Regions from separate parts of the Variovorax sp. YR752 genome, predicted to be linked through region 1. Evidence: predicted binding sites of a transcription regulator. Region 1 holds the regulator's gene; the other holds the start of a gene.
What was found. The regulator NrdR, encoded in region 1, represses ribonucleotide reductase genes. The targets are predictions, from matches to a motif close to CACNANATNTNGTG.

Region 2: a site for NrdR is predicted at 2,071-2,084, ahead of AAG801_RS18415 (ribonucleoside-diphosphate reductase subunit alpha). Genes of this name have one in related genera too.

Annotation. Positions count from the first base shown of each region.
Region 1 is NZ_CALRZC010000002.1:30,102-33,455, forward strand. Features, by position in the region: gene AAG801_RS00610 (prepilin-type N-terminal cleavage/methylation domain-containing protein) at 1-456, opposite strand, end outside; gene AAG801_RS00615 (type IV pilin protein) at 470-925, opposite strand; gene AAG801_RS00620 (GspH/FimT family pseudopilin) at 966-1,520, opposite strand; gene nrdR (transcriptional regulator NrdR) at 1,662-2,105, opposite strand; gene glyA (serine hydroxymethyltransferase) at 2,126-3,354, opposite strand, start outside.
Region 2 is NZ_CALRZC010000073.1:5,234-8,587, forward strand. Features, by position in the region: gene AAG801_RS18415 (ribonucleoside-diphosphate reductase subunit alpha) at 1-1,988, opposite strand, end outside; gene ampD (1,6-anhydro-N-acetylmuramyl-L-alanine amidase AmpD) at 2,337-2,954, opposite strand; gene AAG801_RS18425 (sigma-54 dependent transcriptional regulator) at 2,941-3,354, opposite strand, start outside.

The sequences.
Region 1 (3,354 bases):
CGACTGCAGTTCCGGCGTCACGCTGAACTCGGTGACCACCAGCGTGCCCGCATCGGTCAGCGCCTGCCAGTGGCCGGCACCGAGCAGCAGTTCGAGCACGCCGTTGCGCAGGCGCAGGCCGAACTGTTCGTTGCCGTCGAGCAGCTGGTTCTCGGTGCTGTCGCGTGAGTAGGCGAACTGCGCAGCGTCCGATGCCGCCGCCTGCGGCGCGAACGCCGCATACGGATTGGCCGTGCCGGCCGCCGGCGCCGCCCAGTGGCCGGCGCGGCGCAGGTCGCGGGCGATGATGTCGGCAGCGCTGCGCAGTTCCTGCATCAGGCGCATCGCGGCGGTGGCGCTGCGGTGTTCGCGCCACTGGCCCGCCAGCGGCGACAGGCCGGCAGCGCTGATGAACAGGCCCAGCGCCAGGCCGATCATCAGCTCGACGAGCGAGAGACCCTTCTGCTGCGTGTGCATGGTGGCGCTCCGCTCAGAGGCCCCAGCAGCGGCGGTTCGCTGCTGCATCGTTGGCCACACGATCGTCCTCGCCGGAGCGGAGGGTCGGCGTGCCGTCGATGACGCTCAGTTTCAGCACCCGGCACCGCACATCGCCCGCCTGCGAGCCGGTCGCGCGGGCCATCAGCTCGTAGCCGCGTTCGTCGGCCGACTGCATCTCGAGCAGGTAGTGCCCGGCACTGGAGCGGTCGGCCGTGCGCAGTTCGGCCAGGCCGGCATAGCGGCGGCGGTTGGCGTAGCTTCGCTCCTGCGCGATCTGCACCTGCGCCACGGCCACCAGCGCATCGGCGCGGCGTGCCTTGTGCAGGCTGCTCTGGAAGCTCGGCCAGGCGATGCTGGACAGCACGCTGGCGATGCCCAGCACGCTCAGGATCTCGATCAGCGTGAAGCCGCGGGCGGCGCGGCGTGCGTTCGGGGTCTGACGGGTCATGGCGGTTCCTCCTCGGTTCGACTGGGGTTCGGTGGGCGCTTCAGCAGGGGTGATAGCCCGCCACGCCGGCCAGCGGCGAGCAGCTGCGCACGCGGCCCATGACGTTGATCACGTGGTGGATCGCGCGGCCATCGCCCAGGGCGATGCGCCAGGTCGCGGTGGGCGTCGCTGTGCCGTGCAGCGGGTCGAAGGCGATCGACGCGGTGTTCGACTGCAGCGAAACCCGTGCGCCGGAACCCCAGGCCACGCTGCGGATCGGCGTGCTGCCGGGCGTGCAGTGCGCCTGGCCGTCGGCATCGCAGCCGCAGGCCTCGGCCGGGCCGGTGTGAAGCAGGTAGCAGGCGGAGGCGGCGTGCCAGCTCAGCCGCACCACGCGGTTGCGCGCGATGCTTTCGTTGCGGGCGAGCTGCAGGTCGGCGGCGAACTGCGTGGCGGCGGCGTCGAGCCGGTAGCGGTCGATCAGCCGCTGGAAGCCGGGAGCGGCCGAGGTGGTCGTGATCGCGACGATGGCGAGGACGACCGCGGCTTCGACGAGCGTCAGGCCGTGCTGGCCGTGCTGGTCGTGTTGGCCGTGCTGTGGGCGGTGGGGTTCCATGCTGTGCTCCGCGAGTGGCGATGCACAGACTCTAGGAATCGCAGCGTCGGCGCGCGTCCCACGCAGGGGCGGGCCTGCAGGCCTCGCAGCGGTGCGCCCGCTGCGGTGTCCCCCGCTCGGGGGAGGGTCAGCGGGGCAGCCTCAAATGTCTCTGATGAGCTGCCGGAACTCGTCCACGTCCTCGAAGGAGCGGTAGACGGACGCGAAGCGCACGTAGGCGACCTTGTCGATGCGCTTGAGCTCGCGCATCACCAGCTCCCCCAGCCGGGTGGAGCTGACTTCCTTGGCGCCGCTGTTGAGCAGCTTGTCCTGGATGCGCTCGACCGCGGCGTCGATCTGCTCGACGCTGACCGGCCGCTTGCGCAGCGCCAGCGCCATCGAGGCGCGCAGCTTGGCGAGTTCGAACTCGGCGCGCGTGCCGTCCTTCTTGACGACGGAGGGCAGCGCGATCTCGGCCCGCTCGTAGGTGGTGAAGCGCTTGTCGCAGTGCTGGCAGCGCCGCCGCCGGCGCACCACGTCGCCTTCGTCGGACTCGCGCGTCTCGACGACCTGGGTCTCGTCGTGGCTGCAGAAGGGGCAGCGCATGCCAGCGGCCGGCGGCCGTGTCAGCGGTAGACGGGGAAGTCGCGCGTCAGCGCCGCGACCTTGGCACGCACCGCGGCGATGTTCGCCTCGTCGTGCGGCTTGTCGAGCACGTCGGCGATCAGGCTGGCGGTCATGCGCGCCTGCTCTTCCTTGAAGCCGCGCGTGGTCATCGCCGGCGAGCCGAGGCGGATGCCGCTGGTCACCATCGGCTTCTGCGGGTCGTTCGGGATGCCGTTCTTGTTGCAGGTCATGTGCGCCGCGCCAAGGATGCCTTCGGCCTCCTTGCCGGTCAGGCCCTTGGGGCGCAGGTCGACCAGCATCACGTGGCTCTCGGTGCGGCCGCTGACGATGCGCAGGCCGCGCTGCACCAGCGTCTCGGCCATCGCCGCGGCGTTCTTCACCACCTGCTGCTGGTAGACCTTGAACTCGGGCGACAGCGCCTCCTTGAAGGCCACCGCCTTGCCGGCGATCACATGCATCAGCGGGCCGCCCTGGATGCCGGGGAAGATCGCGCTGTTGACCTTCTTGGCGATCTCCTCGCCGCGCATCAGGATCAGGCCGCCGCGCGGGCCGCGCAGCGTCTTGTGGGTGGTCGAGGTGACGACGTCGGCGAAGGGCACCGGATTCGGGTACACGCCCGCGGCGATCAGGCCGGCGTAGTGCGCCATGTCGACCATGAAGTAGGCGCCGATGGCCTTGGCCACCTTCGCGAAGCGCTCGAAGTCGATGCGCAGCGCGTAGGCCGAGGCGCCGGCGATGATCAGCTTCGGCTTGTGCTCGTGCGCGAGCCGCTCCATCGCGTCGTAGTCGATCTCTTCCTTGGCGTTCAGGCCGTAGCTCACCACCTTGAACCACTTGCCGCTCATGTTCAGCGGCATGCCGTGGGTCAGATGGCCGCCTTCGGCCAGGCTCATGCCCATGATGGTGTCGCCCGGCTGCAGCAGGCCGAAGAACACGCCCTGGTTGGCCTGCGAGCCGGAGTTCGGCTGCACGTTGGCGAACTCGGCGCCGAACAGTTGCTTCGCACGCTCGATGGCCAGTTGCTCGACCACGTCGACGTTCTCGCAGCCGCCGTAGTAGCGCTTGCCCGGGTAGCCCTCGGCGTACTTGTTGGTGAGCTGCGAGCCCTGCGCGGCCATCACCGCCGGCGAGGCGTAGTTCTCCGAGGCGATCAGCTCGATGTGGTCTTCCTGGCGCTGGTTCTCGCGCTGGATGGCGACCCAGATCTCGGGGTCGACGTTGGCAACGG
Region 2 (3,354 bases), on a different contig from region 1:
TGGAAGCCCATGAGGCCCAGGCCGACCGGGCGGTGGCGCAGGTTGGAGTCGCGCGCCTTCTTCACGGCGTAGTAGTTGATGTCGATCACGTTGTCGAGCATGCGCATTGCGGTCGAGATCGTCTTCTGCAGCTTGACCTGGTCGACCTTGCCGTCCTTCAGATGCTGCAGCAGGTTCACCGAACCCAGGTTGCACACGGCGGTTTCGGTGTCGCTGGTGTTCAGCGTGATCTCGGTGCACAGGTTCGACGAGTGAACCACGCCGGCGTGCTGCTGCGGCGAGCGCACGTTGCAGGCGTCCTTGAACGTGATCCAGGGATGGCCGGTCTCGAACAGCATCGTGAGCATCTTGCGCCACAGGTCCGACGCCTGGAGCGTGCGGGCGGGCTTGATCTCACCGCGGGCGGCCTTTTCTTCGTAGGCGACGTAAGCCTTTTCGAAGTCGGCGCCGAACAGGTCGTGCAGGTCAGGCACGTTGGAGGGCGAGAACAGCGTCCAGGTGCCCTTTTCCATCACGCGGCGCATGAAGAGGTCGGGGATCCAGTTGGCGGTGTTCATGTCGTGCGTGCGGCGGCGGTCGTCGCCGGTGTTCTTGCGCAGCTCCAGGAACTCCTCGATGTCGAGGTGCCAGGTTTCCAGGTACGTGCAGACGGCGCCCTTGCGCTTGCCGCCCTGGTTCACGGCCACGGCCGTGTCGTTCACCACCTTCAGGAACGGCACGACGCCTTGCGATTCGCCGTTGGTGCCCTTGATGTGGCTGCCCAGTGCGCGCACGCGGGTCCAGTCGTTGCCCAGGCCGCCGGCGAACTTCGACAGCAGCGCGTTTTCCTTGATCGACTCGTAGATGCCGTCCAGGTCGTCGGGCACGGTGGTCAGGTAGCAGCTGGACAGTTGCGAGCGCAGCGTGCCGGCGTTGAACAGCGTGGGCGTGCTCGACATGAAGTCGAACGACGACAGCACTTCATAGAACTCGATGGCGCGGGCTTCGCGGTCGATTTCGTTCAGCGACAGGCCCATGGCCACGCGCATGAAGAAAGCCTGCGGCAGCTCGATGCGCGACTTGCGCACGTGCAGGAAGTAGCGGTCGTACAGCGTCTGCAGGCCGAGGTAGTCGAACTGGTTGTCGCGCTCGGCCTTCAGGGCGGCGCCCAGGCGGGGCAGGTCGTACTGCAGCAGCTTCTCGTCGAGCAGTTCGTTGTCCACGCCCTTCTTGATGAACTGCGGGAAGTAGTCGGCGTAGGCGGTGGCACGGTCGGCCGGCATCACTTCGCGGCCGATGATCTCCTTGAAGATCGTGTGCAGCAGCAGGCGCGCGGTGGCGAAGGTGTAGTCGGGGTCTTTTTCGATCAGCGTGCGGGCCGCCAGGATCGAGGCCTTGTAGACCTCGTCGAGCGGCACGCCGTCGTACAGGTTGCGCATCGTCTCGGCCTGGATCGGCGCGGCGGTGATGCTGTCGCCCAGGTTTTCGCAGGCCGATTCGATCAGGCCCTTGAGCTCGTTCAGGTCGAGCGCCACGCGCTCGCCGTTGTCGAGCACGTGCAGCACCGGTGCGGCGGGCAGGTCTTGCTCGACTTGCTTCGAACGCTCCTGCGTGCGGCGTTCGCGGTACAGCACGTAGGCACGTGCGATTTCATGGTGGCCGCCGCGCATCAGGCCGAGCTCGACCTGGTCTTGCACGTCTTCGATGTGGAAGGTGCCGCCGCCCGGACGCGAGCGCACCATGGCGCGGATCACGCCTTGCGTGAGCACGTCGACCGTCTCGCGCACGCTGGCCGAGGCCGCGCCCTGGGTGCCGTGCACGGCCAGGAAGGCCTTCATCATCGCGATGGCGATCTTGTTCGGTTCGAACGGAACCACGGCGCCGTTGCGTCGAATGATCTGGTAGTGGGCGAGGTTCTGACCGGTGGGCGAGCCCGCAGTGTCTTGTTGCTGCTGCGGCGTCGCGGGGACGGCGCGGGGGGTCGACGGGGTGTTCAGTGCAGTTTGCATTCGCTTCCTCTCGGTTGTGCAATTCTTGTTGGTTGGCAAGGCCTCGCGGGCCTTGCGTCGGCGTTGTTGCCGAACGGGAAGACACTATATCTAGGGTGTCGGTGCCCCACAAGCCACTACAGGTAGTGTTTTCTTGTAAACGCAACTCGGCAGGAATTGCGCAGGACTCAGCGCATCACCAGCGATGCCGCATGAATACTGGACCATGGTGGCGCAACCCACGCTGGGCGCGGCTTGCAAGACGATTTGGGCCTGCAGGCCGCATGGTTGCTGCGCTGCGCGCTTGCACTCATCGAATTGCTGCGCTGCGAGAGCGCCGCATCACGAGGCGCCACGCGATTGAAAAAATTAGCGCGCCACCACCTGCGCGGGAAACATTTGTGGACTCCAGCCGAGCTGTTCGCGCAGCACGCGCCAGTCGAAACCGGCGCCGGGGTCTTGCTTGCGGCCGGGCGCGATGTGCTCGTGGCCGGCGATGTGGGCGATGGCGTAGTGCTGCGCGAGCGCGGCGCAGAGGCTGGCCAGCGTTTCGTACTGCGCCTCTTCGAAGCGCTCGCCCTCGAGGCCTTCGAGCTCGATGCCGACGGAGTCGTCGTTGCAGTTGCTGCGCCCGCGCCACGACGACACGCCGGCATGCCAGGCGCGGTCCTCGCAGCTCACGAACTGCCACAGCTCGCCGTTGCGCCGCACATAGAAATGCGACGACACCTCGAGCCCGCGGATCGACTGGAAGTACGGGTGCGCGTCCCAGTCGAGCCGGTTGGTGAAGAGCTGCTGCACGGCGTCGCCGCCGTACTCGCCCGGCGGCAGGCTGATCGAATGCAGCACGATCAGGTCGGTCTGCGCGCCGACGGGGCGCGAGCCGAAGTTGGGCGAGGGCAGGGCCTTGGCGAAGCGGTACCAGCCGGCGCGCCAGAGTCTGTCGTCGCCGGCCGGTGGGGTGACGGCGTCGTCAGTCGTCGGCATGCGCGGTGGCGCCGTCGTCGCCGTTGGGCGTGGAGATGCCCAGGCGCGCGATGCGGTAGCGGATCTGGCGCAGGCTCATGCCGAGCCGCGCGGCGGCGGCCGTGCGGTTGAAGCCGCTTTCGTGCAGCGCGCGCACGAGGATCTCGCGCTCCTGCTGGTCGAGCCAGGCCTGCAGATCGGAAGGCAGCGGCGGCGGCGCGGGCTTGGGTTCGGCCGCCGGCGCGGGGGCCGCAGACACCGCAACGGCGGCTGGCGCTTCAGCGGATTCGCCGCGCGGCGCGGCCGGCATCGGCGTCATCGCACCCATCAGGTCGATCTGCAGCTCGTCGCCGTCGTTCAGCGCCACGGCGCGGTGCAGCAGGTTCTCGAGCTCGCGCACGTTGCCGTCGAGCGGGTGCTG